Regions from separate parts of the Streptomyces sp. NPDC006602 genome, predicted to be linked through region 3. Evidence: riboswitches for the same ligand, from Rfam matches in the RefSeq annotation. Region 3 holds a riboswitch; each other region holds the start of a gene.
What was found. Region 3 has a riboswitch for cobalamin ahead of ACFYO2_RS04135 (CbtB domain-containing protein). Riboswitches for the same ligand answer to the same signal wherever they lie in the genome.

Region 1 (10,316 bases), 830 kb from region 3:
GCGGGCAGGGTGCCGAGTTCGCCGGGGACGTCCACGTCGTCGTGGTCCAGGCCGAGGGCGGTGCCGGGGTCGCCGATGTAGACGTTCGGGGTGAGCCAGACCTTGTCGCCGGGCCTCAGGGTGCCGTGCGTGACGCGTTCCAGGCGGCGTACGACGGTGTCGGCGGAGTGGGATTCCGTGCGGAGGACGGGGCCGACGACCGCGTGCGAGCGGTCGCCGACGAGGCCGTACGTGCCGGGGCGCAGGGCGGCCAGGTCGCGGGTGAGCGCGATCCGGCCGGCCGCTGTCGCGTGCACGGTGAGCCGGGGTTCGGTGGGCAGGGGGCGGCCCGGGGGCGCCTTGAGCGCGGCGTCGCTGGCGAGCCGGCCGGCGGCGATGCCGGCGGCGCCGGCAGCCAGGGCTGCGGTGAGGGCGGCGGCCGTTGCGGTGACAGTGCGCACCCGTCCAGTGTCCGGGCGGACCTCGCCGACGGCCAGTGGGAGGGCGGTGCGGGCTGACTCCTCGGTGGATGGGGGGAGTCGTACGGCGGTCGGCGGCTCAGCCTCGCTGTCCGTACCCCTGTAGGCGTTCCGCCGCCGCCGCCAGTTGCGCCTCGGACAGCAGGGTCGGCGACAGCCCCGGCACCGAGGACGCCGTCAGCCACAGGCGGCACATCCATTCCAGTTGGGCCGTGCGGTTGTAGGCCTGGTCGAGGGTGGTGCCGTAGGTGAGGGTGCCGTGGTTCTGGAGGAGGCAGGCGGAGCGGTCCTCGAGGGCGTGGAGCACGTTCTCGGCCAACTCGTCGGTGCCGTATGTGGCATACGGGGCAACTCGGACGGGGCCGCCGAGCGCGCCGGTCATGTAGTGGATCGCGGGGAGCTCGGGGACGAGCGTCGAGACGGCCGTGGCGTGCACGGCGTGGGTGTGCACGACGGCGCGGGCGTCGGTGGTGCGGTAGACGGCGAGGTGCATGGGCAGTTCGCTGGTGGGGACGAGAGTGCCGAGGACCTGCCGGCCGTCGAGGTCGACGCCGGTGACGTCGTCCGGCGCGAGCCGATCGTAGGGGACGCCCGACGGTGTGACCAGGACGGTGTCCTCGACGCGCACCGAGACGTTGCCGGAGGTGCCGACGACCAGTCCGTCGGACACCGTCCGGCGGGCCGTCGCGACGAGCACCTCCCAGGCATGCGCCTCCTCGGGGCGCACACTCCTCCCCCGCGGCTCCCGCACATCCTGTGCATCTTCCCGAACGCCCCGCACGCCCCCTGGATCCCGCCGCTCCTCAGCCATGCGGCGATCCTGCCAGGCATGGCGTCAACCCGCCGCCGGGCGAGGGCACTTTAGGCCGGACCGGCCCCCTCCGAAAGATCGCATATGGGCATACATGGTCTTCTTCGATCGATTGGCCGGAGATCACCGGAGATTCGATGATCTCCCAGTACTCTCTGGGAGATTTGTCGTGCACGTCGCCATTCGGGGGGACATATGGCCCGTGATCGCAATCCGTCCTGCCGCCACGCCCGCATCTTGGCGGTGTCCGTGGCGGCACTCACCGTCGGGGGGACGGCCCTCGCCGAGACGCCCGCCTCGGCGGCCAGTCTGCCGAAGGGGCACGACGTCTCTTCCCACCAGAAGAACGTCGACTGGCAGAAGGCCGGCACGAAGGGCGCCAAGTTCGTCTACGTCAAGGCGACCGAGTCCACCACCTACCGCAACCCGTATTTCGGCCAGCAGTACAACGGCGCGCGCAACGCGGGCATCATCCGCGGGGCGTACCACTTCGCCCTGCCGGACAAGTCGTCCGGCAGGGCGCAGGCGGCACACTTCGTGCGCAACGGCGGCAGATGGAGCGCGGACGGCTGGACGCTCCCGCCCGCGCTCGACATCGAGTACAACCCGTACGACAAGAAGCACAAGTGCTACGGCCTGACCAAGGCCAAGACGATCAGCTGGATCAAGTCGTTCAGCGACGAGGTCAAGCGGCTCACCGATCGCCGACCGGTGATCTACACCACCGCGCACTGGTGGAACACGTGCACCGGCGGCAGCCGCGCCTTCGCCTCGAACCACGCCCTGTGGGTGGCCCGTTACAACTCGGCGGACGCGGGAGCGCTGCCGGGCGGCTGGTCGTTCTGGACGATCTGGCAGTACGACAACGGCGGCAGTCTGCCGGGTGATCAGAATCTCTTCAACGGGTCCCTGAGCCAGCTGAGGAAGTTCGCCAGAGGCAGCTAGCCGTGCGGCGCCTGGGCCGCGCGGAGCGGGCGGGGTGCGGCGGTACCAGAACCATCGACTCCGGACACCGTGCGGCCCTGCTCAGTTCACCTTCCGTTCATTCAGGTTACCTACGTTCGTCCGGCCAATGACCTCGAACGATTGCCTGGGTAAATGGAAAACTTCTCGCTGATCCTCGCGATTGTGGTGGTAACCGCACTTGCGTTCGATTTCACGAACGGTTTCCACGACACCGCCAACGCGATGGCCACCACCATCTCGACCGGTGCGCTCAAGCCCAAGGTCGCGGTGGCCATGTCCGCCGTGCTCAACCTTGTGGGCGCTTTTCTCTCCGTGGAGGTCGCCAACACGATCTCCAAGGGTCTCGTCGACGAGACCGGCATCCGTCCCGAGGTCATCTTCGCCGCCCTGGTCGGCGCGATCCTCTGGAACCTGCTGACCTGGCTGGTGGGACTCCCCTCCAGCTCCTCCCACGCCCTCATGGGCGGCCTCATCGGCGCCACCATCGCCTCGGCCGGTTTCGGCGCGGTGCACGGTGACGTCCTGGTCACCAAGGTCCTGATCCCGGCGATCGCGGCTCCGATCGTGGCGGGCCTGGCCGCGATGCTCGCCACCCGCCTGTCCTACTCCCTCGGCAAGAAGGCCGACGGCAAGGCCGCCGTGAAGGGATACCGCAGCGGCCAGATCGCCTCCGCCGGCCTGGTCTCCCTGGCCCACGGCACCAACGACGCCCAGAAGACGATGGGCATCATCACCCTCGCCCTGGTCGCCGGCGGCGTCGTCGCCCCCGACTCGGACCCGCCCACCTGGGTCATCCTCTCCGCGGGCCTCGCCATCGCGCTCGGCACCTACCTCGGCGGCTGGCGCATCATCCGCACCATGGGCAAGGGCCTGACCGAACTCCAGCCGCAGCAGGGCTTCGCCGCCCAGACCAGCGCGGCCACGGTCATCCTGGCCTCCTCCCACCTCGGCTTCTCCCTCTCCACCACCCACTCCGTCTCCGGCTCGGTGATGGGTGCGGGCCTTGGCCGCAAGGGCGGCGTGGTCCGCTGGTCGACGGCGACCCGCATGTTCGTGGCGTGGGGTCTGACCCTGCCCGCCGCGGCCCTGGTGGGCGCGCTCGCGGAGTACGTGACCGGGTTCGGCGCCTGGGGCACCGCCCTCGTCGCCGTCTTCCTCATCGCCTCCAGCGTCGCGATCTGGAAGCTCTCCCGCCGCGAGGTCGTCGACCACACGAACGTCAACGACGCCGAGGAGCCGGCCGGTGTGGTCACCACGGCCATCGCCGCCGTGACGCCGCCCCCGGCGGGCACCGTGACCGAGGACCTCACGGCCACGATCCCGGCCCCCGCTGCGGCTGCGGCCACCGCCGCCGACCCCGCGGCCCCGCCGGCCGCGACCACCGTCTGAGCCCCGCCACCCGGGCACCAACCGGCATGAAGGAAGAACCAGCATGAAGATCGACTGGGCGGCTCTCGGCTCCGTCTTCGGCGTCAGTCTCGTCATCACCGTGGGTCTCGTGACCCTGTTCACCCTCGGCATCGTCGGGCTGTCGCGCCAGGAACGGGCGGCGGCGCAGGGCGGATCCGCGGGGCTGGCGGTGACGGGGGCGTACGTGTGCTTCTCGGCTTGCGCCGCGGCGGTGGGGTACGGGATCTACCTGATCATGGCCTGACGTCACATCTGCCGGGCGGGTACGGGACCTTGTGTCCCGTACCCGCCCGGTCGCCGTTCCACCGCACGTCACGGGCACGGGCGCCCCCTGCGATGTGGGCTTCTGCACACTACGCTCCCGCAGGTCAACAGCAAGTTGACGGCCCTTCCGGCCCCGTGGTGGACTGCCGGAGCCATGTACGGCGGCAGGAGAGGAAGCCGGTGTGAGTCCGGCGCGGTCCCGCCACTGTCACCGGGGTAGGAAGCCCCGGGAGCCAGGAACTCTCACCGCCGATCTCGTCGAACCAGGGCGCGGACACCCTGAGTGAGGACACATCGCCATGCGCGGCTACCGTTTGAGGTTCAACACCAGCGCCCTGTCTGTGACAGCGGTCGGCTGAGTCCATGCGTGCCGATCGCGTTTTCGCGTACGGCGCCGCCGCCGGCCTTCTCGGCGACCTGCTCCTCGGCGATCCCCGCCGAGGACACCCGGTCGCCGCGTTCGGGCGGGCCTCGGGTGCCGTGGAACGGGTGTTGTGGCGGGACCACCGGGGGTGGGGCGCGCTGCACGCCGTCGTGTGTGCCGGGGGTGCTGTCGCCCTGGGAGCCGTGGCCGCTCGTGTCGTTGGTCCGTCTCCTGCCGCTTCCGTCGCGCTGACCGGCGCGGCCACCTGGGCCGTGGTCGGGGGGACTTCGCTCGCGCGCGAGGCTCGGGTCATCGGGCGGGCGCTGGAAGCGGGGGACGTCGACGCCGCGCGGGCTCGGCTGCCGCATCTGTGCGGGCGTGATCCGCAGGCCCTCGACGCCGACGGGATCGCCCGGGCCGTGGTCGAGTCCGTCGCCGAGAACACGTCCGACGCGGTCGTGGGGGCACTGGTGTGGGGGGCCATCGGGGGTGTGCCCGGGCTTCTCGGGTTCCGGGCCGTCAACACCCTCGACGCCATGGTCGGGCACAAGTCGCCCAGATACCGGCGGTTCGGGTGGGCTTCGGCCCGGCTCGACGATCTCGCGGGGTGGCCGGGGGCACGTCTGACGGCCGTACTGGCCGCGGTGGCCGGTCCCGACCCGCGGGGGGCCGTACGTGCCTGGCGTGCCGACGCCGCGATGCATCCGAGTCCCAACGCCGGGCCCGTGGAGGCGTCGTTCGCGGGGGCGCTCGGGGTGCGGCTCGGCGGGACCTTGTCGTACGGAGGACGGATCGAGCATCGGCCCGTGCTCAATGGGGACGGACGGGCCGTCGCCACACACGATGTCGAACGGGCCGTACGACTCTCGCAGCGCGTCGGTCGGCTCGCGCTCGGCGTCAGTGTCGCCGCACGGCTCCTGGTGAAGGGGCGTACGTCATGAGCGGTGGTCTTCTCGTCGCCGGCACCACCTCCGACGCCGGCAAGAGTGTCGTCACCGCGGGGATCTGTCGGTGGCTGGTGCGGCAGGGGGTCAAGGTCGCGCCGTTCAAGGCGCAGAACATGTCCCTGAATTCGTTCGTGACACGAGAAGGGGCCGAGATCGGGCGGGCTCAGGCCATGCAGGCGCAGGCCTGCCGGGTCGAGCCGACCGCGCTGATGAATCCGGTGCTGCTGAAGCCGGGCGGTGAGCAGAGCAGTCAGGTCGTGCTGCTCGGGAAGCCGGTCGGTGAGCTCAGTGCGCGGGGGTATCACGGGGGGCGGCAGCAGAAGCTTCTCGGGACCGTTCTCGAGTGTCTCGCCGAGTTGCGGGGCACGTATGACGCGGTGATCTGTGAGGGGGCCGGCAGCCCGGCCGAGATCAACCTGCGGCGGACGGACATCGTGAACATGGGGATCGCCCGGAATGCCGGGCTGCCTGTGCTCGTGGTCGGTGACATCGATCGTGGCGGTGTCTTCGCCTCCTTCTTCGGGACGGTCGCGCTGCTCTCGCCCGAGGACCAGGCGCTCGTCGCCGGGTTCCTCGTCAACAAGTTCCGGGGGGACGTGTCCCTGCTGGAACCCGGGCTCGACATGCTCCACGGGCTCACCGGGCGGCGCACGTACGGCGTCCTGCCCTTCCGACACGGGCTCGGGATAGATGAAGAGGACGGGCTTCGGGTCTCCCTGCGGGGGACGGTCAGGGAGTCGGTCGTCGCCCCGCCCGTCGGGGAGGACGTGCTCAGGGTCGCCGTCTGTGCGATCCCGCTGATGTCCAACTTCACCGACGTCGACGCGCTGGCCGCCGAGCCGGGTGTCGTCGTGCGGTTCGTGGACCGGCCGGAGGAGCTGGCCGACGCCGATCTGGTCGTCATTCCGGGGACCCGGGGGACGGTCAGGGCGCTGGAGTGGCTGCGGGAGCGGGGGCTGGCCGAGGCGATCACGAGGAGGGCAGCTCAGGGACGGCCGATCCTCGGTGTCTGCGGCGGTTTCCAGGTCCTGGGCGAGCACATCGAGGACGAGGTCGAGAGCCGGCGAGGTCATGTCGAAGGGCTCGGGATCCTTCCCGTCCGCGTGCGGTTCGCCCGCGAGAAGACCCTCACCCGGCCCGTCGGCGAGGCCCTCGGGGAACACGTCGAGGGGTACGAGATCCATCACGGGGTCGCCGAGATCAACGGCGGTGAACCCTTCTTGGACGGCTGCCGGGTCGGCGGCACCTGGGGCACGCACTGGCACGGCTCGCTGGAGTCGGACGGGTTCCGGCGGGCCTTCCTGCGTGAGGTGGCGGCCGCCGCGGGCCGTCGTTTCGTGCCGGCCGCCGACACCTCGTTCGCCGCGCTGCGCGAGGAGCAGCTCGACCGGCTCGGCGACCTGATCGAACAGCACGCGGACACGGACGCGCTGTGGCGGCTCATCGAGTCCGGCGCGCCGCAAGGACTGCCTTTCATTCCACCGGGAGCGCCCGCATGAGCACAGTGTTGTTGTTGTCGACCGCCGACACGGATCTGCTGGCGGCCCGGGCCGCTTCCGATGCCTCGTACCGGATCGGCAATCCCACCCGGGTGGATGTCGCGGAGGAACTTCCGGGGCTTGTCGAGGGCGCGGACATCGCCGTCGTACGACTACTCGGCGGCAAGCGTGCCTGGGAGGACGGGCTCGCCGCCCTCAAGGCCTCGGGGATCCCGACCGTCCTGCTCGGCGGGGAGACCGTGCCCGACGCGGAGCTCATGGCCGAGTCGTCGGTGCCCGCCGGTGTGGTGGCCGAGGCGCTGCGGTATCTCGTCGAGGGCGGGCCCGCCAACCTCACCGAGCTCGCGCGGTTTCTCTCCGACACCGTGCTGCTGACGGGTGAGGGGTTCCTCGAGCCGCAGAAGATGCCGGAGTACGGCGTCCACGGGGAGCGTGCCTTCGTCGGGGGTCGCCCCACCATCGGCGTGCTCTTCTACCGCGCCCACGAACTCAGCGGCAACACCGCCTTCGTGGACACCCTGTGCGACGCGATCGAGGCGAAGGGCGCCAACGCCCTTCCCGTGTACTGCGGTTCACTCCGCGACGCGGATGCCGGGCTGTACGAGATCCTCGGGACCTCGGACGCCCTCGTCGCCACCGTCCTCGCCGCCGGCGGCGCGCACGCCTCGCAGGCGTCGGCCGGCGGTGACGAGGAGGCCTGGGACATCGGGGCACTCGCCGACCTGAACGTGCCCGTGCTGCAGGGACTTTGCCTCACCTCCTCCAAGCAGGCATGGTCCGAGTCCGATGCCGCCCTCTCCCCCATGGACGCGGCGATGCAGGTCGCGATCCCGGAGTTCGACGGGCGGCTGATCACGGTCCCCTTCTCCTTCAAGGAGCAGGGGCCGGACGACGTTCCCGTGTACGTCGCCGACCCTGAGCGGGCCGCACGGGTCGCCGGGATCGCCGTACGGCACGCGGTACTGAAGCACAAGCCGAACCCGGACAAGAAGCTCGCCCTCGTCTTCACCGCCTATCCGACCAAGCACTCGCGGGTCGGCAACGCCGTGGGACTGGACACGCCCGCTTCGGCGATCCGCGTCCTGGACGCGCTCCGGGACGCCGGTTACGTCGTCGAAGGGCACCCCGACAACGGCGACGAGTTGATCCACCGGCTGATCAACGCCGGTGGGCACGACGTCGAATGGCTCACCGAGGAGCAGCTCGCCGCCGCGCCCGCGCGGGTGCCGCTCGCCGACTACCGGGCCTGGTTCGACAAGCTCGACCCGAAGCTGCGGGAGCGCATGCTGGAGGCGTGGGGCGAGCCGCCGGGCAGCCTCTACGTGGACGGGGACGACATCGTGCTCGCCTCGCTCCAGTTCGGGAACGTCGTCGTGATGATCCAGCCGCCGCGCGGCTTCGGCGAGAACCCGATCGCGATCTACCACGACCCGGACATGCCGCCCTCGCACCACTACATGGCGGCCTACCGCTGGCTGGAGAACAGCTTCGGCGCCGACGCCATCGTGCACATGGGCAAGCACGGCACGATGGAGTGGCTGCCGGGCAAGGGCCTCGGGCTCAGCGGGGGGTGCGCTCCGGACGCCGTCCTCGGGGAGCTGCCGCTCGTCTACCCGTTCATCGTCAACGACCCCGGCGAGGGCACCCAGGCCAAGCGCCGCGGGCACGCCACCGTCGTCGACCACCTCGTACCGCCCATGGCGCGCGCGGACACATACGGCGACCTGGCCAAACTGGAGCAGCTGCTCGACGAGTACGCGCTCGTCTCCGACCTGGACCCGACGAAGGCGCCGGCCGTGCGGGCGCAGATCTGGACGCTGGTGAAGGCGGCCGAACTGCACCACGACCTGCACGTCGACGACCAGCCGGACGACGAGGCGTTCGACGAGTTCGTCATGCACATCGACGGCTATCTGTGCGAGATCAAGGACGTGCAGATCCGGGACGGGCTGCACATCCTCGGCGGCGGTCCGGTCGGCGAGCCGCGTGTGAACCTCGTGCTCGCGGTGCTGCGGGCCTCGCAGGTGTGGGGCGGGCAGGCGAACGCGCTGCCGGGCCTGAGGGCTTCACTGGCCGCCCATTTCGGCCTCGGCGAAAAGGAGTTGCTCGCCGAGCCCGGGGCGCCGGTCAAGGCCCCGGTGGAGCTGACGGACCTCGTCGAGGGTCCCGCCCGCTCGGCCGCCGACGCGATCGACCTGCTGGAGCAGTTGTGCCGGCGGATCGCGGAGGGCATGGAGGCGCGGGGGTGGGCGGTGGCCGAGGCCGCTCCTCTGGTCAGGGGCGTCCTGGGCGTGGAACTCCCGGACGCCGTCGCCGTGGTGGAGTTCGCCTGCACCGAGGTCGTGCCTCGGCTGGCGAAGACCACCGACGAGATCGGGCACATCCTCAAGGCCCTGGACGGCGGTTACGTCCCGGCGGGCCCGTCCGGTTCGCCGACGCGTGGCCTGGTCAACGTCCTGCCGACCGGCCGCAACTTCTACTCCGTCGACCCCAAGGCCATTCCGTCCAGGCTGAGTTGGGAGGTCGGTCAGGCTCTCGCGGACTCGCTCGTGCAGCGGTACCTCCAGGACACCGGCGAGTACCCGAAGTCCGTCGGCCTGACGGTGTGGGGCACCTCCGCGATGCGCACCCAGGGCGACGACATCGCCGAGATCCTGGCGCTGCTGGGTTGCCGCCCCGTCTGGGACGACGCCTCGCGCCGGGTGACCGGCTTCGAGGTCGTGCCCCTGGCCGAACTCGGGCGTCCCCGCATCGACGTCACGGTCCGCATCTCCGGCTTCTTCCGGGACGCGTTCCCGCACGTCGTCGGGCTGATCGACGACGCCGTGCGCGCGGTGGCCGAGCTGGACGAGCCGGCCGACAAGAACTTCGTGAAGGCGCATGCCGACGAGGACACCGCCGAGCACGGCGACCGGCGGCGCGCGACGGCCCGTATCTTCGGCTCCAAGCCGGGTGCGTACGGGGCGGGGTTGCTGCCGCTCATCGACGCGCGCAACTGGCGCTCGGACGCCGACCTGGCCGAGGTGTACGCGGTGTGGGGCGGCTACGCCTACGGGCGCGGGCTCGGCGGGCGGGCGGCGCGCGGGGACATGGAGACGGCGTTCAAGCGCATCGCCGTGGCCGCGAAGAACGTCGACACGCGTGAGCACGACCTCGTCGACGCCGACGACTACTTCCAGTACCACGGCGGCATGGTCGCCATGGTCCGGCACCTGACAGGTGCCTCCCCCGAGGCGTACGTCGGTGACTCGGCCACCCCGGACCAGGTGAAGACCCGCACGCTCGGCGAGGAGACACACCGCGTCTTCCGCGCCCGGGTGGTCAACCCGCGCTGGATGGCGGCGATGCGGCGGCACGGCTACAAGGGTGCCTTCGAGATGGCGGCGACCGTCGACTACCTCTTCGGGTACGACGCCACGGCCGGGGTCGTGGACGACTGGATGTACGAGAAGCTCAGCGCGGAGTACGTCTTCGACCAGGAGAACCGGGACTTCATGAAGAAGTCCAACCCCTGGGCGCTGCGCGGCATCACGGAACGGCTCCTGGAGGCCGCCGACCGCGGGCTGTGGGCCGAGCCGGACGCCGACACGATCGAGC
Region 2 (10,316 bases), on a different contig from region 3:
ACCACCACCCTCGGGCCCGCGCCCGCACAGCCTCCTCTGTGACGAAACCGGGGCGGCGCACAGCGGTCCCGGATACCGTGCGCGGAGACAGCGGTACGGCCGATACAGCCGAGACAGACGCACTACCGGGACAGGCACGTGGAGAACCAACCGACGGCGGGCGACAGCCTGCGCCTCGCCGTGCGCGCACTCGTGTACGCGGTCCTCGGCGGGGCGGCGCTGCTCGCCATCGCGACGGTCCTCTCCGTCCTCGGGCCGATGCTCGCGCTCGACCTGTACACCCCGGCCGTCGCCGCCTGGTGGACCGTCTTCACGGCGGTCGCCGTCCAGGGCGTGCCGTTCCTGCTGCTCGGTACGGTCGTCTCGGCGGCGATCGGAGCCTTCGTACCGGAGAAGGTGTTCAAGCGGCTCCTGCCGCGCAACCAGGCCCTCGCCGTCCCGGTCGCGGGAGCCGCGGGGGTCGTGCTGCCCGGCTGCGAGTGCGCGTCCGTGCCGGTGGCCGGGAGCCTGATGAGCCGGGGCGTGGCCCCGGCGGCCGCCCTCGCCTTTCTCCTCTCCGCGCCCGCGATCAACCCGGTGGTGCTGGTGGCGACGTCCATCGCCTTCCCCCGGCAGCCCGAGATGGTGCTCGGCCGGCTGGTCGCCTCACTGGGGACGGCGGTGGTGATGGGCTGGCTGTGGGCCCGGTTCGGGCGGGAGGAGTGGATACGGCTGCCCAAGCGGCGCGCACCGGCCGGCGGGGGCGGTCTGCGGGCCTTCGGCGCCGGGCTCCAACACGACTTCCTGCACGCCGGCGGCTTCCTCGTCCTCGGCGCGGCGGCCGCGGCGACCTTCAACATCGCCGTCCCGCGCTCCGTACTCGACGTCTTCACCGGCTCCGCGTGGCTGTCGGTGCTGCTGCTGGCCGTCCTGGCGGTCGTCCTGTGCGTGTGCAGTGAGGCCGACGCGTTCGTCGCCGCCTCGCTCAGCGGCTTCTCACCCACCGCCCGGCTGGCGTTCATGGTCGTCGGCCCGATGGTCGACCTGAAGCTGATCGCGTTGCAGACGGGGACCTTCGGGCGCGCCTTCGCCGTACGGTTCTCGGCCGCGACCTGGGTGGTGGCCCTGGCGAGCAGCGTGCTGGTGGGATGGTGGCTGCTGTGAGCGTGCGACGGTACGGCTCCCCCCTCCTCCTCGTCCTCATGGGCGCGGCGATCCTGCGGATCTCGCTGCTCAGCGAGCTGTATCTGCGGTATGTGCAGGCGGCACTGCGGCCGTATCTGGTCGTGTCGGGTGTGCTGCTGGTCCTGCTGGGGGTGGCGATGGCGGCAGTACGGCGGTTCGCGCCCGCCGACGACGAGCCCGGGGAGCACGACGAGCACAGGGAGCACGCGGAGCACGGAGATCAAGGGGAGCACGGCCACGACCATCACCACGGCCCCCGCATCGCCTGGCTCCTCACCCTCCCCGCCCTCGCCCTGCTGCTGTTCCCGCCGCCCGCGCTCGGCTCGTACAGCGCCGGGCGCGAGGCCGCCCAGCGGGCGTCGCAGGGGGTCGGGACCTTCCCGGCGCTCGCCTCCGGGGACCCGGTGGAGCTGACCCTCGCCGAGTTCAGCTCCCGGGCGATCTACGACAGCGGGCGGTCGCTGAACGGCCGTACGGTCCGCATGACCGGCTTCGTCACCCACGGCGACGACGGCACCTGGTACGTCACGCGGCTCTACGTCACCTGCTGCGCCGCCGACGCGACGGCCGGCAAGGTCGAGGTGCGTGGGGACGACGCCCCGCCGGTCGACACCTGGATCACCGTCACCGGCACCTGGCTGCCCAGGGGGGAGCTGGGCAGCGACGCGGCCTGGCCGGCGGTGCTCGACGCCACGTCGGTGAAGCGGGTGAGGCAGCCGGCGGATCCCTACGAGCAGCGGTAGCCGAGGGAACGCCGGAGGGGACGCCGGGTGGGTTTCGCCCTTCGGCCCATGGGTAGTCGGGCGTCGCCCCCGAGCGGGTCCTTTACGACGGTGGGCGCTCTGTGACGAAGGAGGCGGTGGCCGTGCGTCCCAGGGACGGCCCGGACGGCGCCCACGGTGACGAGCCCGGCCGGTACGGAACGGAAGGCGGCGACCGCGGTCGCCCCCGGTCCTCTCCGCAGCCCGGATACTCCGAGCCTCCAGGCGCGTCGGAACGCCACGCCGAGCGTGAACTGGCCCAGGACCGCATGCGTGACGTCGACATGATCGCGGAGGGCGTGCGGGACGCCGAGCCCAAGGACATCCCGCGGCGGCTGTGCGGCGTGGCGGTCGAGCTGCTGCCGGTGGCCGACGCGAGTGTGGCGCTGCACAGCGAAGGCATGCCGGTACGGCTGAGCGCGAGCAGTGAGCGGGCCGCCCGCTTGTCGGAGATCCAGGCCACCCTGGGCGACGGGCCCTGCCTGTACGCCGCCCGTGTAGGCGTCCCCGTGCTCGCCTGCGACCTCACGACCGGGCGGGACGCCGGACGCTGGCCGGTCCTCGCCCAGCAGGCCACGGCCGCCGGGGTGCGGGCGATCTACTCGATCCCGCTGGGCAACGAGGCCGTGTGCGTGGGCACCCTCGACCTCTACCGCGACACCCCCGGCGAGCTCACGCCCCGCGACCTGCGTACCGCGCTGCTCGTGGCGGGCGTGATGACGGTCGCCCTGATGGAGCTGCCCCGAGGGGACGAGAACGGGGGCCCGGGCCCGGAACCGTGGCTCGGCGGCCTGGCCAAGGAGGGGGACGAGGTCTACCAGGCCATCGGCATGATCATGGCCCAGCTCGGCGTCGACGCCGACGATGCACTGGCCCGGCTGCGCGCCCACGCCTTCGCACAGAGCCGTACGGCGCTGGAACTGTCGCGTGACGTGATCGCACACCGGACGAGGTTCGACCGGGACGGCGACGAGGACTGAACCGGCGTGGCGCCGACCGGACCGGCGTGGCGCCGACCGGACCGGCGTGGCGCCGACCGGACCGGCGTGGCGCCGACCGGACCGGCGTGGCGCCGACGGCGTCGAGCAGGCCGTGCTGGTCCTCGGCACTCAGACCTCCACCCGTCCCTTCCTGCGGACCTCCGTCAGGCGCTGCGCCCCGAGCTGTACGACCGCCTGCGCGACCTCGGGCGCCACCTCGCCGAAGCCGCCGTGGGTGAGGCCGATCGCGTCGTCGCCGACGCGGACGACGGCGACGTCCAAGGTGAACGCGGCGGGCTCGCCGTCGGCCGTCTCTCCCCACACGAGGACCCGCAGGCCCTGCCGGGCGTCCCCCACCTCCGGCAGCGCGGCCTTGCCGACCTCGACGTCGTGCAGGTCGCCCCGGGCGGTCTTCACCGTGAACCGCGCGCACTTCTTCGGCAGCTTCTTCAGCCAGGCCAGCGTGCGGTCCACGTCCGCCGCCGGGTGCGCGACGACCTGCTGGCGCAACTGGGTCTCGTTCCAGTCGTCGTCGAGCCCGACCACCGCGCGGGGGCGGGCGTCCGCGCCGAACAACTCCTCTGAGTAGAGGGTGTCGAACAGACGCTGGCAGTCCCGTTTCTTCGTGGTCGCCTTGAGTACCGCGTCGTGCCAGGTCGCGGCGCCCTGCGTGGGCGTCCACGGCTCTCCCAGGTCGACCTCCGTGAGCAGCGTGGCCTGCGCCTGGGCCTGGGTGAGGTCGGGGGTGGCGGCCGGGCTCTTCGGGTGCGGGGTGGGTGTGGTGGCGGCGAGGTCGGGTTTCTCGGCGGTGGGCGGGGTGGTGAGGGCGGAGCAGGCGGTGGCGGTCAGGAGGGCGCACAGCGTGAGCGCGGCGGCGAGAGTGCGGGCCGGGGGTGGGGTCATCGAGGTCTCTCCTGAGGGCTGCCAAGATCGAGTACGCCCTCTTACGGCACCACCGGGAGTGACGGTCCACCAGTGAGCCGGGCCGTACGGGTGAGGGGATCGGTGCTGAGGGGAGGGGTGGGGTGCGCAACCCGGCGCTGACGGGGCGCCGCCCGCGCCCACCCATGCCGCCCCGGCGGTACGACTGCCCGCGGCTTGCGAGGTTGCGAAAATCGATCGCCCCGTTCCTCGGCCCCTTGTTACCGTCCCTCCATGCAGCGCGCCCACGTAGTGCCCGTGTTTCTCACGACGACGCCGGAGAGGGTCCCGGCGCGCTGACAGTTGACTCAGTCGAAAGCCCCGGGGCGAGTGCCCCGGGGCTTTGCCGTGTGGGGGCTCGTCTCCGGTCACCGTGAGGAGAGCCCGCCATGAACGCCATGAACGCCATGACCGCCAAGAACGCCATGAACGGCGCGCACGATCACCGTCGGCTCGGCCGTGAGCTGGGCCTGTTCGACACCGATCCGCTGATGGGCGCGGGGCTGCCGTACTGGCTGCCCGACGGGGCCGTCGTACGGCACACCCTGGAGGAGTACGTCCGGGAGGCCGAGCGCGCCGCCGGATACCGGCACGTGTACTCGCCGGTGCTCGGCAAGCGGGAGCTGTACGAGATCTCGGGGCACTGGTCCCACTACAGCGAGGACATGTTCCCGCCGATGGAGCTGGGCGCGGAGGAGGTCGTACTGCGGCCGAGCCTGTGTCCGCATCACGCGCTGATCTACCGCTCCCGCTCCCACAGCTACCGTGAACTACCTCTGCGCCTGGCCGAGTTGGGCGGAATGTACCGCTCCGAGCTGTCCGGGGTGCTGGGCGGTCTGACCAGGGTCCGGGCCATCCAGCTCAACGACGCGCACATCTTCTGCACCCTGGAGCAGGCCGTGGACGAGGCCCGGGACGCCCTCGAGCTCATTGGCCGCGCGTACGCCGATCTCGGCATCCGGGCCGCCCGGTACCGGCTCTCCCTCCCCGGCGAGGGCGGCAAGTACGTCGCCGACCCGGACCTGTGGCGGCGGGCCACCGCACTGCTGCGGGAGGTCCTCGACGAGTCGGGGATCCCCTACGAGGCGGCCGAGGGCGAGGCCGCCTTCTACGGGCCCAAGATCGACGTCCAGATCGCCGATCCGGCCGGCCGCGAGTCCACCCTCTCCACCGTCCAGATCGACTTCCACCAGCCCGAACGCTTCAACCTGCACTACATCGGCGCCGACGGGGCGAAACACCGGCCGGTCATGGTGCACCGCAGCATCATCGGCAGCGTGGAACGGGCGGTCGCGCATCTCCTCGAGCAGCATGGCGGCGCGTTCCCGGCGTGGCTCGCGCCCGTACAACTCGTGGTACTGCCGGTGGCGGACGCGCAGGAGGAGCGGGCCCACGAGGTCGTACGGCAGGCGGTCGCGCGCGGACTTCGGGCGGAAGTCCGCGGCCCCGGCGACGGCACCCTCGCCGCCCGGATCCGGGCGGCGCGACTCGTGCCGTACCAGGCGGTGATCGGGGAGCGGGAGGCCGAGGGCGACCTGGCGGCCGTACGACTGCGGGACGGGAGCCGTCCGGGAGCGGTGCCGGTCGGGGAGCTGCTGGACCGGATCGCGGCCAGGGTCGGTGATCGCGGGACCGAACTGTGGGCGGCTGCGTAAGGTCGCTGGCGTAACCCGTCGTAGCCCGTAGAGAGAGGAACCCCGCCGTGACCGGTCAGCCCATCCCGGTGATCATCGACTGCGACACGGGTGTCGACGACGCCCTGGCCCTGCTGTTCGCCGTACGGCATCCCGCGCTCGACGTACGGGCGGTGACCTGCGTGGCCGGGAACACCGACGTGGACGGCGTCGTACGCAACACCCTGACCGTGCTGGAGCAGGCCGGGGCCGGTGACATCCCGGTCGCGCGGGGCGCGGAGCGCCCGCTGATCGAGCCGGTGCGGACGGCACGGCACGTGCACGGCGAGGACGGCATGGGCGACCTCGGGCTGCCCGCTCCGACCCGTCGGCCGGTCGACGTGGACGCGGTGACGCTGCTGCGCCGCGAGATCCTCGCCTCGCCGACGCCGGTCACCCTCATCCCCACCGCGCCGCTGACGAACATCGCGCTGCTGCTGCGCACCCACCCCGAGGTGGTGCGCAACATCGAGCGGATCGTGTTCATGGGCGGCGCGGTGGCGACCGGGAACGCCACGCCGGTCGCGGAGTTCAACGTGTGGCACGACCCGGAGGCGGCCGCGATCCTGCTCACCGCAGGGGTGCCGATCACCATGTACGGCCTGGACGTCTTCAAGCAGGTCCTCGTCCCGGCCGGGGACGTCCAGCGACTGCGCGCCAGCGCGGAACCCCGCCTCCGGCTGGCCGGCGAACTCCTCGCCCACCGCGACCCGGCCACCTCCGGCGACCCCACCCCCACGGGCGGCCTCGGCGACGCGGGCGCCATCTGCGCGGTCGTCGACCCGGGGGGCATCACCACCGAACGCCTCCCGCTCGAGGTGAGCCTGGCCCCGGGCCCCACCCGCGGCCAGACGATCGCCGACCGCCGCCCCCGCCCCGGCGAGTCCGAGATCCACGAGGGCACCCGCGAACAGCCGCTGGTGGACGTGGCGTTGGGCGTGGACGTGGAGCGCTACGTGAAGCTGTGGCTGACGACGGTGGAGGGCGTCTGACGACGGTGGAGGGTGTCTAGCGCGTCTCCGCCGCCGGCCGTACCGCCCACCGCTGTTCGACCTTGGCGAGTCGCCAGTAGCCGATGGCGGCGGCCCACACCACCATGAACAGGCCGACGATGACGTAGCCGACGCTGTCGAGGTTGATGTCGGCGATCCAGGTGGTGACCGTGTCGCTCAGGTCGAGCTTCTCGTGCAGGACGCCGACGAGTTCGATGGTGCCGATGAAGAAGGCGACGGCGATGGACAGGCCGGTGATGGTGAGGTTGTAGAAGACCTTGCGGACCGGGTTGGAGAACGCCCACTGGTAGGCGAAGTTCATGAACGTGCCGTCGAGCGTGTCGAACAGGCTCATGCCGGCGGCGAAGAGGAGGGGCAGGGAGAGGATCGCGTACCAGGGCAGACCGGCCGCCGCTCCCGAGCCCGCCATCACCATCAGGGTGACCTCGGTGGCGGTGTCGAAGCCGAGGCCGAAGAGGAAGCCGAGCGGGTACATCTGGCCCGGGCGGCTGATGGACTTGGTGAGACGGCCGAGGATCCGGTTCATGAACCCGCGGGAGTCCAGGTGCTGTTCGAGTTCCTGCTCGTCGTACGCGCCCGCCCGCATCGCCTTGAACACCTTCAGGATGCCGAGCAGGGCGACCAGGTTGAGGGCGGCGATGAGGTAGAGGAAGGTGCCGGAGATCGTCGTACCGAGGAAGCCGAGCACCTGGTGGGTGCTGGAGCCCTCGTTCATGACCTTTCCGGCGAGCTGGGTGCCGCCCGCGATCAGCAGGGCGAGGAGAACGACCACGCTGGAGTGGCCGAGCGCGAACCAGAAGCCCACCGACACCGGGCGCTTGCCGTCGGCCATCAGCTTGCGGGTGGTGTTGTCGATCGCGGCGATGTGGTCGGCGTCGAAGGCGTGCCGCATGCCGAGGGTGTAGGCGGTGATGCCGAGGCCGATGCCGAAGGCCTTGTTGCCGACCTCGTAGTGCCCGGGGGCGACGAGGAGGAACAGGATTCCGAAGGCGACGACGTGCAGTGCGGCGACGACCGCCATCAGTCCGGCGGTCTTGAGGGTGTCCTCCCGGCGCCACTTGAAGGACGTCGGGGCGGGGACCGACGCAGACTTCCGGGCAGGGTTGGGCAGGGTCATCCGGTCACGCTCCAGCACCTCGTGGATCAACTCGTGAGATGCCGTGGCCGGTCTCCTGGCTTAGAGCTCCGAACAAAAGTGGAGCCCGGCTCGCGGCGTCTGGCACGCACGCTCGCCGCGTTGCCGAAAGCCCCTAGTAGCTCCGCTACGAGGAGCTTCCGGCGCCTTGCGATCGCACGCACCAGACGCCGCGAGCTGATCGGACTCCACTTTTGTTCGGAGCTCTTAGGGGTACCTCCCCCTCGAGCGAAGTCGAGAGTGGGGGAGGGTCGTGCGTGTCCGTTCCTGCCTTCCCGGTCTTGCGACCAGTGGCCCGGCTTGCGCCGGACGGGACGGAAACTCCCCGATCACAGTGGCGAGGGCCGCTCCGGCATGGGTCCCTGAGGGACCGTCACCGGCTTCCCGAGCACCACGGCCCGCCCACCGTAGGGGGGTGAGCCGTCTCCTGCATAGCTGCGTACCTGCGCAGGTATGGAAGATCACATAGGGGTGCCTGCGAGGATGGCGGCATGCATCTCGTTCCGGCCGACCGAGCGGATCGCCGAACCATCGACGGGCACCGGGTGTGCGACGCGATCGCCGCGATCGGCGAACCGGGCCATGTCCGCGCCTGGGCCGACCGCTTCGCCCTCCTCGCCGATCCCAAGAGGCTCGCCCTGCTGCTCGCCCTGCACCGGACCGGCCCTCTGGCCGTCTCCGACCTGGCGATCGCCACCGGCATGAACGACCCCGCCGTGTCACAGGCCCTCAGGCTGCTGCGGGCGGCGGGGGTCGTGGAGGGCGAGAAGGAGGGAAGGATCGTGCGCTACCGGGTGGTGGACCCCGACATCGCCTCGCTCCTCAAGCACTGCGCAACTTCTAGCCTCTCTGGGGGAGTTTGAGCACGAGGCCCTTCGGGCCGAAGCGGGGGTCTGGGGGCGCAGCCCCCAGGGACGGGAAGGGAAGGGGCGGCGGGGGCGATTTCCGTGTCCTGAGCCCGAACGCCGGTCGGGCTGAAACCGCCCGACCGGCGCCGACTACACCAACCGCACCTGACTACGAGCGGGCCGCCTTGCGACGCCGCGTCGCCAGCACGATGCCCGCGCCGCCCGCGAGCAGCACCGCCGCACCGATCGCCATCGGTCCGGTCGCGCTGCTGCCGCCGGTCTCCGCGAGGTCGCCGCCACCGCCGTTCGGCGTGGTGGCGGGGGCGGTGGTGGACTCGGAGGCCGACGGGGTCGGGGCCTCGGTCGAGGGAGAGGGAGAGGGAGACCCGGAGGGGGGCTGCGTCGCCGGGGGCGTCGACTCCTCGGCAGGCGTCGAGGGCACGGTGGACTCCGGCGTCGACGGAGTCGGGGTCGGCGTCGAGCTGACCGGCGGCTTGGACGGCGCCGTCGTGCAGTCCTTCGTGCCGCCGTTCCAGGCCGCGATCAGCTTGTCCTTGATGACCGGGCGGTCCGGGCCCTTGGGCAGGTCGCCGTGGACGAAGCCGTCGTTCGCGTCCGGCTTGCCGTCGAACTTGACCGCGCCGCGGTAGAGGTCGATCTGCGCGAAGCAGCCCGCGTCCGGCACCGCGATGTCGAGGGATTCGGTCTGGCCCGGCTTGACGGTCACCGTGTCGAAGTCGACGAAGACCTGCTCGCCGGAGGTGCCGAAGGTGGCGCCGTGGGCGAGGTAGGAGGCCAGGGAGGCCGTGCAGGTGGTCGCGTCGCCCGCCGTGCGGACCTTGATGTGGACCTTGCCGTCGTCGGTCGGCTTCAGGTTCTGGTCGTCGACCTTGACCGAGTCGTAGAAGCTCGTGCCGTCCAGCGAGAACTGGCAGCGGTCGGTCCCGGTCTCCGTGCCCGCGCCGGTGCCGGGCTTGTACGACCCACCCGACTTCCAGCCGTCGCCACCGGGGGTGCCGGTGGCCCAGGCGCCGGAGGCGGCGGCGACGGAGGCGGAACAGAGGACGAGCGCCGCGGCGCCCGTCCCCAGCAGGCGGCGCGCGGTGACACGTCTGGCTATCGACATGCGGATCCCATCGGATGTGTGTGAGGGGTGGCGTGTGTTCCGAGAACACCGGAACACCGATGAACACCGGGAACACCGGTCTGAAAACACTGGCCCCATTGGTCACATGCGACACAGTGCTCGCTCATCGTGGATCTCTCTGCGGAACGCTGTCAACCTGCGGATATGCAGAGGGAGTTCAGAACTCCATCACAATTCCGCCACACAGGGAATGAATCACTCCGACGGCGTTCGAGTTCGCTTTCCCGGCAATGTGGACAGTACTGAACAGGTACTGGGCAGGTACCCGAGTGCCCCCTGAACACCGTCACGACCGCCATGAGGGAGACCGCCGCGTGACAGACCGGAATCCAGACCGCCCCGACCTTCCCGACCTCTCCTCCAAGAACCCCGACTGGTGGCGCCAGGCCGTCGTCTACCAGATCTACCCCCGCAGCTTCGCCGACGCCGACGGTGACGGGCTCGGCGATCTGCGAGGCATCACCCGGCGCCTGAACCACCTCGCCGCGCTCGGCGTGGACGCCCTGTGGCTCAGCCCCTTCTACCCCTCCGAACTCGCCGACGGCGGCTACGACGTCTCCGACCACCGCGACGTCGACCCCCGCCTGGGCACCCTCGAAGACTTCGACGCGCTCGCCGCCGAGGCCCACCGACTCGGCCTCAAGGTGATCGTCGACCTCGTTCCCAACCACAGT
Region 3 (10,316 bases):
TTGTCGAGGACGACTTCATGGTGGCGCGGATCCACCGCGGATTCGTCGATGGTGTCGAGGGCTTTCGCGTGGTCGGATCGGCGGACTGCGGGGAGAAGGCGCTCGCCGCCGCCGCCGAGTTGCAGCCCGACCTGGTTCTGCTCGACCTCTATCTGCCCGATATGTTCGGTTTGGATGTCATTCGCGGACTGCGGACGGCGGCCCACGACTGCGATGTGCTGGTGATCAGTGCCGCCCGTGAGGCAGAGGCGGTCCGGGCTGCCGTCCGCCAGGGCGTGGTCGACTACCTTCTGAAACCATTCGACGCCGACGACCTCAAGGACCGGCTGGAACGCTACAGTGCCCGGCGCGGCAATCCGCACACCGCCATGGTCAGCGGACAGGCCGATGTGGACCGCGCACTGGGACGGGTGGCGGCACCGACGGTGACGTCCACTCTGCCGAAGGGCATGAGCGTGGAGACCGCGGAGCTGGTCCAACGCGCTCTGCGCGCGGCTGACGGAACCTTGTCCGCGGCCGAGTGCGCGACGAAGGTCGGCATCTCGCGCGTCAGCGCTCGCCGCTACCTCGAATACCTCAGTGTCACGGGCCAGGCGGAGGTGTCGCTGCGCTACGGGCAGGCGGGCCGCCCCGAGCGTCGCTACCACTGGCACGCCTAAGTCGGACCGTGTCCCTGTCGGTCGGCCGGAATGCCTGACTGCTTGGGGTGGCGTGCCGTGTCCCGGCGAGAATCCGCTGCGGGCGAGTTCGAGGCGGTGGACGCCGGCCGGCCCGTGTCACCGACCCGCCTCGCCGCGGCCGGCCGCGGCGGTGATGGCGCACCGCACGTCAAGGGGCTGGGTCGGTCGGCTCTTCGCAGGCCGGTGCCTGGGGGGCGTCATTGGCGTGCCGCGTCAGGTCGCAGACCGTGCCCAGCGCGATCTTCCAGGTGTTGTCCTGGAGGACGGCCGCCCCCGGGCCGCCGGTGTCCAGCCGTCGGCTGTCGCGAGTGAGGGTGTAGGTGACGTCGGCGTGCAGGTCGGAGGTGTACGACACCGAGGTCACGTCGGCGCGGAGGCGGCGGCCGAGCCGGTCGCGGAAGAGATTGTCGATCATCAGCGCGTTCTCCTCGCCGCTCTCGACGGCCTCGCTTCTCTCGTCGAGGGAGGACGCCGGATCGAAGAAGATCCGCCAGGCTTCCCTGATGTCCTGCTCGGCTTCCTCCGGGTCCGCCGGTGCCGTCCCTGTCGGCGTGATGGACTCGGAGACCGACGGTGACGTACCGGCCGTCGTGGGGCTGAACGACTCGGTGACGGGCGACGGTGTCCTTCTGGGCGCGTCGCCGTCGCCGCTGTCGTCGCAGGCGCCGGTGAGGACCAGGACAGCGGCGGCGACCACCGCCCAGGTCACACGTGGTGTCGCAGAGACCATGGAGCTCCACCTTCGGGGTCGCCGTGTGTGTGAACTACCCGGATCGGGGTGATTCACCCGGGCGGATTCGCGCGCGAGAACGAAGTGGGTACCGCGTCACGGGGTGAGGCCGTCATCCCGCTGGGGGGACGACGGCTCGTCAGCCTGCCCTGGACTACGAGGGCCCTGGACTACGAGGGCTCGGGCAGCCGCCCGGCCCCGGGCCGTGCCCCACCGAGCGGCTGCCCGAGCCGCACATTCCAGCGCCCGGACCGTCCGCTGAACTCCGTCGCCGTCAGCGGTGGCACGTCGATTCGCCAGAAGGCCGGGTCGGGAGCCCCGAGCGTCCGTACCACCGCAGCCCGTACGGCCTCGGGATCCACCACGGCGACAGTCCGGCCCTCGAACCGAGCGGCCGACGCGAGCCAGGCGGCGATCCGGTCGCAGAACTCCCGTACCGACTCCCCGCCGTGCGGCGCGGATGTGGGATCCGCCAGCCACAGGGCAACCGCCTCGGGCTCCTTCGCGCTCACCTCCGCCAGGGCCGCGCCACGCCAACGACCCGTGTCGAGCCCCGTCAACTCCGGTACGGGCACGGCGTCCAGGCCGAGCGCCTCGGCCGTCTCCCGGCAGCGCACCGCGGGGGACACCCAAGCCCGGTCCACCGCCGTGAGCGTCCCGGCCGCGCTCCGCGCGAGCCGGAGTCCCGCGGCGTCGAGCGGACAACCGTCGTCGAAACGAGCCTCCCGCAGCGCCGCACTGATCGCGGGTGAGATCAAGGTCACTCGGCTTGTCATGTTCCCGTTCCCATGCTCAACATCCCGGCGTCGCCCAGGACTTCAGGTCCCACGCTCGCCGGCGTGCGCCCATGCGCTCTTGGCCGCGCCCCTGCTTCGCGGTACCTTCTGGGACGATGTCCAGGACGGACATCGACGACGGTTCCGTGGAAGCCGGTGAGAGTCCGGCACGGTCGCGCCACTGTAAGCCCGGTTCGCACCCCCAGGTGCCAGCAGGGCAAGTCAGACCCGCCCCGTCGTCCTGTGCACCACCGAAACGGGACGCGAGTTCCCCAGGAGGGCCTGCCATGGCGCAGTCTGTCGCTCAGCCGACCACCATTCCCACCGCCGTACCGGCCAAGCTGCCGATCGGCGCGATCGCCCCGTGGGCGGTCTTCTTCGGCATCCTCATGCTGGTCCTGCTCTACTTCGTCGGCTTCGAACAGGGCGCCACCTCGGCGATGAGCGGAGAGAGCGTCCACGAGTGGGTGCACGACGCCCGCCACCTGCTCGGCTTCCCCTGCCACTGACGGCGCGGGGAAACGCACGAGCCCATGAATTCGGTAACCGTCCGCAACCTTCTGGTGCGCGGCATGCTCGCGGGTCTCGCCGCGGGCCTGCTCGCCCTTGCCGTCTCCTACTTCCTGGGCGAGCCGCGCGTCGACGCGGCGATCGCCTACGAGGAGGCCCACGCCCACGCCCACGAACACGGCCAGGAACTGGTCAGCCGCACGATGCAGTCCACCGCGGGCCTGTCCACCGGTGTCCTGGTCTACGGCGTCGCGTTCGGCGGCATCGCCGCCCTCGCGTACTGTTTCGCGCTCGGCCGTATCGGCCGCTTCGGGCCGCGCGCGAGTGCGCTGCTCCTGGCGGTCGCCGGCCTGGTCGCCGTGTATGTCGTGCCGTTCTTGAAGTACCCGGCCAACCCGCCCGCCGTGGGTGACCCCGACACCATCGGCAGGCGCACCGCCCTGTACTTCCTGATGGTGGTGCTGAGCGTGCTGCTCGCTGTCGCCACCGTGATCCTGGGCAAGCGCCTGGCGCCGCGCCTGGGCAACTGGAACGCGACGCTCGCCGCGGGCGCGTTCCTCGTCCTGGTCGTCGGGCTCGCGTACGGGTTCCTGCCGTCCTTCAACGAGGTCCCGGAGCACTACCCGGCCACCCTGCTGTGGCAGTTCCGCCTGGCGGCGCTCGCCGTCCAGGTGACCCTGTGGACCTCTTTCGGGCTCGTCTTCGGGGTGATGGCGGAGCGGGTGCTCGTACCCGGGGCCGCTGAGGCGGTTGCCGCCGAGGAGCCGGGTGCCGCTGGTCGGAAGACTCCGGTACCGCACTGAGGACGACGTCACTCCGGCGACCCCTGCCGGAGTGGCGGCCAGAGGGGGCGCTGAAGGAGCCGTACGCCCTGCTCGACTCCTTCGCGCCCCAGGCGACGACCCCGTTCACCCGCTGGGTCGGTCGTGGGTGGTCACTCGGATCCGAAGACCGCCTGGCTGACGTCGTTGGGCCCGTCGAACTTCTTCTTCGGCAGGGACTCGATGCGCTCCACGAGTGAGCTGTCGGCGCCGTTGTCCCGTGCGAGCCGCGCCAGGTCCTTCTGGTCGGCCGGGTAGTCGGCTCCCTTGAGTGCCTTCTGCAGATCGATGGGGCTGATGGTGGCCATGTCCGCGTCCTTCCGAGAGCACTTGCCGTACGGCCTGTGCGAGTACCCGGCCGCGGCGCGACCCATTCGGAGATCGCCGATCCGGACGAGGCAGCTGTGCCGCTCTACCGGCCGTGGACCGGCACGGCAAACCGTCCCAGCGCCGGTCCACAAGTCGACGCCGTCGGGTCGGCGCCGCACGATGGGGGTCCGTCCCCATGGGGCGACCCGTCTGGGGAAGATGCGCAGCGTCAAGCATCCGGAGCGCTCCGAGTCCGGTCACTTCCGCGCCGCGAAGACGGTGGCCAGGAAGATCCTCAAGGCCGACGCGCCCGGTAGAGGTCCCGAAGGTTCAGCGTCCGAGTGCCTCCAGTACGGCTTCCAACTGGCCCAGCGGCTCGGCGCCGACGATGCGCAGTACGATCGTGTCCGCCCCGGCCGTCTCCAGTTCGTGGAGCCGGCCGGCGGCCTCGGCCGGGCTGCCGGAGACGGTGAAAACCTCCTCCTGCGGGCGGCCGAGCCAGGCGCCGTGGCCCTCGGTGTGCGGGTGCAGGGTCCGGGCCACCTCGCCGGGGTCCGCGCCGACGCAGCAGAAGGACAGCACCGTCAGCGTGTGGTCGTCGGCGGCTCCGCCCTTCGCGGTCAGCGCCCGGGTGTTCTTCAGGTCGCGCGGGCCGTGGCCCTCGGCGATCAGCGTGCCGTCCGCGACCCGGCCGGACAGTTCCAGCGAGCGGGGCCGGACCACGCCCGCGACCAGCGGCGGCGGTTCGGTGGGCGGGTGCACCAGCCGGATGCCGTCGAGTCGCAGCTCCCGGCCCTCCAGTTCGACCCGCTCCCCGCGCAGCAGCGCGCGCACGGAGGTGATCGTCTCCTCCAGCAGAGCCAGCGGTGAACTCGGCGCGACGCCCACCGAGACCATCCACTCCCGAACCCCGTGTCCGATCCCGGCCACCAGCCGCCCCGGGAACACCCGGGCCAGCGTCGCCAGTTCCATCGCCAGCAACGCGGGGCTGCGCAAGGGAGCCGGCGTGATCCCGATGCCCACGCGGACGCGTTCCGTCGCGCCCAGCGCCACGGCCGCCGCCGACACCCCGCCGTTCCAGCCGAGGTCCTCGACCACCCACAGGTCGTCCACACCGAGCGCCTCGGCCTGGCGCGCGAAGACGGGCAGCTCTTCCGGGGCCCAGTCGCGGTCGTACATCACACCGATCCGAAGGTTCGTCATGCGTCGGAACCTATGCTCCGGCCGAGCGGCGGATCAATGAGGTATTCAGCGTTACTAGTTACTGCGTCACCGCGTCACCGTTCGCGCCGTGCCGCCGCCGTGCGCAGGGCCGCGCGGAGTTCCTCCGGGGGCGGTGAGCCATCGGAGCCGGTGCTGGCGGTGACCGCCGCGGCGACTGTACGAAGCTTGGTGTTGGAGAGCTGGGAGGCCTCGCGGAGGATCGTCCAGGCCTCGTCGGAGGTGCAGGCGTGGGTGGCCATGAGGATGCCGCGCGCCTGGTCGATCACCGGGCGGGAGACGATCGCCTGGCGGAGCTGGTCGACCTCCTCCTGAAGGTGCCGCAGTTGTTCCGCGCGTTCCACGGCCACCGCCGAGGAGGCGGACGGGTGCGAGGGGCGCGGGGCGGATCCGTCGTCCACGGCCCGCACCGGGTCCTTGGTGTCCAGACCGACCAGCTCCAGGATGCGGAGCGGCTGGCCGTCCCAGTTCACGGTCACGACCGGTATCCCATGCCGCCGGCCGTAGTCGCCGAGGGTGTCCAGGAACTCCAGTCCGGCCGTGTCCATGAAGATCACCCCGGTCATGTCCAGCTCCAACTTGTGCACGCCGTCCGGCAGTTCGGCCAGTGTCTTGGCCAGGATGTCCGTGGCTCCGTGGACGAGCTCCCCGCGCGGAACGAGCACCGCTCGGCCCGCCTCCACGCGGCTCTCGATCACCAGGGCCTTCAGCCGCCCCGCGAGAGGTGTGTGTGCCGCTGAGGTCATGTCCCCGCCTTGTTGGTGACTGACAGTCTTCATGACGTTGCGTGCCCCCGTCCGCCGGGCCGACTCCGTGGGCCCAGGCGGTGCTGACTGAGCGCCTGCCCGCCGTACGGCGTACTACACACCGTCCATGGGAATGCCGGGTGCGGTCCGGGGTATGTGCGATCGAGTCCGGGAAGAGTGGGGAGGCGGTGTGGGCAACCGATACCTGAGCCTGTCCGGGACCGCGGGCGCGGTTCCGGAGCTGACGGTGTCCCCCCTGGCCGAGCGCAGGGGACTGCGCGTGGCGGGGGAGGTCGGCCTGGCGACGCACGCGGTGTGGGAACGCGCGCTGGAACACGCGGTGCGTGAGGACCAAGACGTCTACCACCTGGAGTTGTCGTCCGTGACTTTCGTCGACGTCGCCGGCGCCGGAGCGCTCGCCGCCGCCGCCCAGCAACTGGGCGACGGTCGGCGCATCGTGCTGGACCGGCCGCCCGACACCCTTCAACGCGTGCTGGAGATGTTCTGGCCCGACCTTTCGGCGATCGAGGTGTCGATGTCATGAGTGCCGCAGCCGAACTCGCCGATCCCTTCGTCCACCCCGCCCTCTTCTACGGCGACCAGCAGGAGTACGTCGCGGGCACGGTGTCCTTCGTCCGCGCCGGCCTCGCCGCCGGCGACCCCGTGGCGGTCGCCGTCCCCGGCGAGAACCTCGAGCTCATCCGGGACGGGCTCGGCGCCGACGCCGACGCCGTACGGCTCCTGGACATGCGGGAGGCCGGGCGCAACCCCGGCCGGATCATCCCCGGCGTGCTGCGCGCCTTCGCCGACGCCCAGCCGCCCGGCCGCCGGGTGCGGATCATCGGCGAGCCGATCTGGGCGGGCCGCTCGGAGACCGAGTACCCCGCCTGCGTCCAGCACGAGGCGCTGATCAACGCGGCCTTCCAGGGCCGTCCGGTCAGCATCCTGTGTCCGTACGACGTCCGGCGCCTCGCACCGCAGGTCGTCGCCGACGCGTACGCCACCCACCCGACCGTCATCCAGGCAGGCGCGGGAGGGGAACGGGACAGCGGGGCGTATGACCCCGACGACGTCGTGGCCCGCTACAACGAGCCGCTGCCGCCCGTGGCCGACGTGCCGAGCCTCGCTTTCGACGCGGAATCGCTCTCGCAGGCCCGGCACGTCGCCACCGACCTGGCCGCACAGCTGGGACTGGCCGGCGTCCGGTTGCAGGACCTGGCCCTCGTCACCGCCGAACTGACCACCAACAGCGTGGTGCACGGGGGCGGTTCGGGGACGCTGCGGGTGTGGGCCGAGGACGCGCACGTGGTGTGCGAGGTCCGCGACACGGGCCGCCTCGTGGACCCCTTGGCGGGCCGCCGCCCCGCTCCCCGCGATCAGCGGGGCGGGCGGGGGCTGCTCATGGTCAACCTTGTCGCCGACCTGGTGCGGGTGCACACGGGGGCGCAGGGGACGACGGTGCGCTGCTGGTTCGCGCGCTGAGGACCGTACGCGCGTCTCCTCATCGCCGACGTCAGGGGGCCAGCGGGTCCAGGACCAGCGGCTCGATCTTGCCCTCCAGCATGTAGCCGAGGCCCTGGGCGGCGCACACGTCCGGCCGTTCGGCGATGTGCACCGGCATGCCCGTCGCGTGCCGCAGCATCTGGTCGAAGCCGGGGAGCAGGGCGCTGCCGCCGACCATCATGATCCCGCGGTCCGCGAGGTCGGCCACCAGGTCGGGCGGGCAGTTGCGCAGCACCCTGCCGATGCCGTCGAGCACGGCGGTCAGCGGAGTCTCGATCGCGTCCCGCACGGCGGCGGTGTCGACCTGGACGGAGCGGGCGAGGCCGGTGGCGACGTCCCGCCCGTGGATCTCGGTGCGGGTCGGGCCGTGCGAGGTCAGGCCGTTGCCGGAGAGGGCGAGCTGCAGCGGCCGTACCGACTGGCTGGGCAGCATCAGTTCGTGCTCGTGACGCAGGTGCTGCACGATCGCGTGGTCCACGGCCTCCCCGCCCACCGGGATCCGCTCGGCGGTCACGATCGACCCGAGGGAGAGCACGGCCACCTGGGTCGCGGCGGCCCCGCACACCATGATCATGGTGGCCTCCGGGCGCTCGACGGGCAGTCCGCATCCCACGGCCGCGGCGATGAGCGTGTCGACCAGCTCCACGCGGCGCGCCCCGAGCCCGACGAGCGTCTCGATGGCCGCCCGCTGGGCCAGTGGGTCGGCGTCGTGCGGGGTGCAGGCGGCGGCCCGTAGTCGGGGCTTGCGACGCAGGGCGCGGCGCATCTTGTGGCCGAGCAGGTGCCGCAGCATGCGCTGCGCCATCTCGATGTCGACGACCGTGCCGCCGGAAACGGGCCGGACGACACGGATGTAGTCGGGCGTACGACCCGTCATCTTCTCCGCGAAATCGCCGACCGCGATCAGCGCGCCGGTACGGGTGTTCACGGCGGCGGCGGACGGCTGGTCGACGACGAGCCCGGCCCCCTTCACGTACACCCGCGTCCTCGCCGCGCCCAGGTCGACGGCGAAGTGGCAGCGGCGCAGCTGCTCCAGACTGGCGGTCATGGCAGTCCTCCCGAGAGCACAGACCGTGGGCCGCCGGGTGGTGGCCTCATAGGCATCGTGCGGGGGCGGGGGTGGGGACGCGTCTTGTGGTGGGCCGGGTGGGGTGCGGCTGAACGGGGGTTTCGGGTCAGAGGGAGCGGGCGGCCTCGAGCACCGGCGCGAGGGAAACGGGACGGTGATCTCGCAGCCGGCCTCGCGTAGGCTCCGGTCGACGGTCGGGTTTGCGTGCCGGGTACTGGAAGGTCGTCGCCGGCGCCGCTGTGGGCCGGCTCGACGAGGATCGGCGACCGGTCGGGGGCCGCTTCCGGTTCGGCGGGCGCGAGGGCCCGGAACAGGTCGTCCAGCCGGGTCTGCAGGTGGTCGGCGAAACGGGTGACCGTGCCGGCGGCGCCGGGCCCGTCGAGTTCGTACAGTACGAACAGCGCCGCCGACCAGAGTGAGTCGAAGCCCTCCTCGGGCGGCAACGGGTCGAACCGGTCGGCGGCAGCCGTGCAGAGCCGTACCGGGTCGTACTCCAGAGCGGCGCGGACCGCCCGCTCCATCAGCCCGCGAGCCGCGCCCGGGCGGCGGTCGCATGGTGCGAGGTGGGCACCAGGCCCTTCAGGTCGGGCCGGTACCGGACCTGACCTCGGTGGGCATCATCCGCCGTCGCGCCCGCCCGGGGCACCCTCCGCCGTGACCATGCCGGCGACCTCGCCGGTGCCGACGAGCGTGACCGCCGAGCCGCTGAACCCGGGCGCCGGGCGGCCGGCCGCCCGGCTGCCAGGCCTCCGGCTGGATCCACTCCCGGTTGATCACGGACGGTACTCGGGGTTGTCGCCCGGTGCGTGCCGGACCACGCCCAGTTCGGCCAAGTCCTGCGGTCGGATGCGGAGTTGGTCCGCCGTCGCCTCGACCTCCTGGGGCGTTCGCTTCAGGATCGCCGCCGCCAGGTCGGGTGCGATGACGGAGAAGTAACTGTCCGGCGTGGCCCAGGTGTTGCCGGGGGCCGCCAGGGCCAGTGCGCCGCCCGAGCCGCCCTCGCCGATCAGCAGGGTGGTGACCGGGGTGCGGGCGGCGGCCACCGTGAGGAACAGGTCCGCGATCGCCGCGCCCACGCCCTGCCGTTCGGCCTCGGCGTCGTTGGCCGCGCCGGGTGTGTCCACCAGGGTCAGCACCGGGATGCCGAGGCGGTCCGCGAGGCGGATCAGGCGGGTGGCGGTGCGGTACCCGGCGGGGCGGGTCGGCGTGCCGGTCTGGGCGGCGTAGGCGACCGTACGGCCCTCGTGGTCGCCGAAGCCGCACAGCATGCCGTCGGGGTCGGTGCCGCCGCAGCGGTCGCCGTTGACCGGGAGACGGTGCGTGAAGTAGGCGTCCAAGTAGCTTTCGGCGCGCGGTCGTCGGGGGGAGCGGGCGCGCTGGACCGCGGCCCAGCCCGTGGCCGGGAGGTCCGTGGCGCCGAGGGGCGGTGGCACCGGGGCGGGGACGGCAGACCGACGCGTCAGCAGGCCCAGCCACCGGCCCAGCGTGCGGCGCAGGTCCTCCGGTTGTACGACCGCGTCGGCCGCGCCCGCCGCCACCTGGGCCTCGGCCGTGTAGGCCGCCGGGTCCGCGTCCGGCGGCCGGACGCGGGAGCCCGCGAAGCCGACCTGCGCGCCGGGCAGCGCGAGGATCACGTCGGCACCCGCGCCCAGCGTGGCCCAGCCACCGCCGGTGGTCGGGTTTCGCAGGACCGCTATCTGCGCCAGCCCCGCCTCCCTGGTGAGCGCCGACTGCCGGGCCACACGCTGGAGTTGGGTCAGTGCGAGCATGCCCTCCTGCATACGGCTGCCGCCGGTGGCGATCAACGGCACGACCGGCAGCCGGTGTTCGCGGGCGTACGTGTACGCCGCCTCCATCCGGTCCCCGGTGCGCTCGCCGAGCGAGCCGCCCAGAAAGCCGAACTCGAACGCGATCAGCACGGCCGGCGTGCCCTCCACCTGCGCGGTGCCGC

Region 1: linked by a shared signal. The riboswitch ahead of ACFYO2_RS00320 (cobalamin biosynthesis protein) and the one ahead of ACFYO2_RS04135 (CbtB domain-containing protein) in region 3 are both predicted to bind cobalamin.
Region 2: linked by a shared signal. The riboswitch ahead of ACFYO2_RS15720 (HoxN/HupN/NixA family nickel/cobalt transporter) and the one ahead of ACFYO2_RS04135 (CbtB domain-containing protein) in region 3 are both predicted to bind cobalamin.

What each region holds. Positions count from the first base shown of each region.
Region 1 covers NZ_JBIAHG010000001.1:55,705-66,020, forward strand. The annotation lists gene ACFYO2_RS00295 (alpha/beta hydrolase) at 1-440, opposite strand, end outside; gene ACFYO2_RS00300 (class II aldolase/adducin family protein) at 538-1,269, opposite strand; gene ACFYO2_RS00305 (lysozyme) at 1,465-2,214, shown strand; gene ACFYO2_RS00310 (anion permease) at 2,368-3,624, shown strand; gene ACFYO2_RS00315 (hypothetical protein) at 3,668-3,889, shown strand; cobalamin riboswitch at 4,032-4,172, shown strand; gene ACFYO2_RS00320 (cobalamin biosynthesis protein) at 4,273-5,214, shown strand; gene ACFYO2_RS00325 (cobyric acid synthase) at 5,211-6,719, shown strand; gene cobN (cobaltochelatase subunit CobN) at 6,716-10,316, shown strand, end outside.
Region 2 covers NZ_JBIAHG010000005.1:133,792-144,107, reverse strand. The annotation lists gene ACFYO2_RS15755 (tetratricopeptide repeat protein) at 1-42, shown strand, start outside; gene ACFYO2_RS15750 (permease) at 139-1,143, shown strand; gene ACFYO2_RS15745 (TIGR03943 family putative permease subunit) at 1,146-1,907, shown strand; gene ACFYO2_RS15740 (GAF and ANTAR domain-containing protein) at 2,024-2,905, shown strand; gene ACFYO2_RS15735 (hypothetical protein) at 3,035-3,808, opposite strand; gene thrS (threonine--tRNA ligase) at 4,216-5,481, shown strand; gene ACFYO2_RS15725 (nucleoside hydrolase) at 5,529-6,491, shown strand; gene ACFYO2_RS15720 (HoxN/HupN/NixA family nickel/cobalt transporter) at 6,508-7,629, opposite strand; cobalamin riboswitch at 7,657-8,058, opposite strand; gene ACFYO2_RS15715 (ArsR/SmtB family transcription factor) at 8,139-8,510, shown strand; gene ACFYO2_RS15710 (LAETG motif-containing sortase-dependent surface protein) at 8,665-9,621, opposite strand; gene ACFYO2_RS15705 (glycoside hydrolase family 13 protein) at 9,957-10,316, shown strand, end outside.
Region 3 covers NZ_JBIAHG010000001.1:887,619-897,934, reverse strand. The annotation lists gene ACFYO2_RS04150 (response regulator) at 1-659, shown strand, start outside; gene ACFYO2_RS04145 (hypothetical protein) at 829-1,410, opposite strand; gene ACFYO2_RS04140 (histidine phosphatase family protein) at 1,581-2,186, opposite strand; cobalamin riboswitch at 2,293-2,437, shown strand; gene ACFYO2_RS04135 (CbtB domain-containing protein) at 2,474-2,695, shown strand; gene ACFYO2_RS04130 (CbtA family protein) at 2,720-3,499, shown strand; gene ACFYO2_RS04125 (DUF2795 domain-containing protein) at 3,631-3,825, opposite strand; partial or broken gene ACFYO2_RS04120 (DUF6424 family protein) at 3,806-4,129, shown strand; gene ACFYO2_RS04115 (LLM class flavin-dependent oxidoreductase) at 4,157-5,029, opposite strand; gene ACFYO2_RS04110 (ANTAR domain-containing protein) at 5,104-5,793, opposite strand; gene ACFYO2_RS04105 (STAS domain-containing protein) at 5,984-6,337, shown strand; gene ACFYO2_RS04100 (anti-sigma factor RsbA family regulatory protein) at 6,334-7,275, shown strand; gene ACFYO2_RS04095 (rod shape-determining protein) at 7,307-8,344, opposite strand; gene ACFYO2_RS04090 (carboxyl transferase domain-containing protein) at 9,139-10,316, opposite strand, start outside.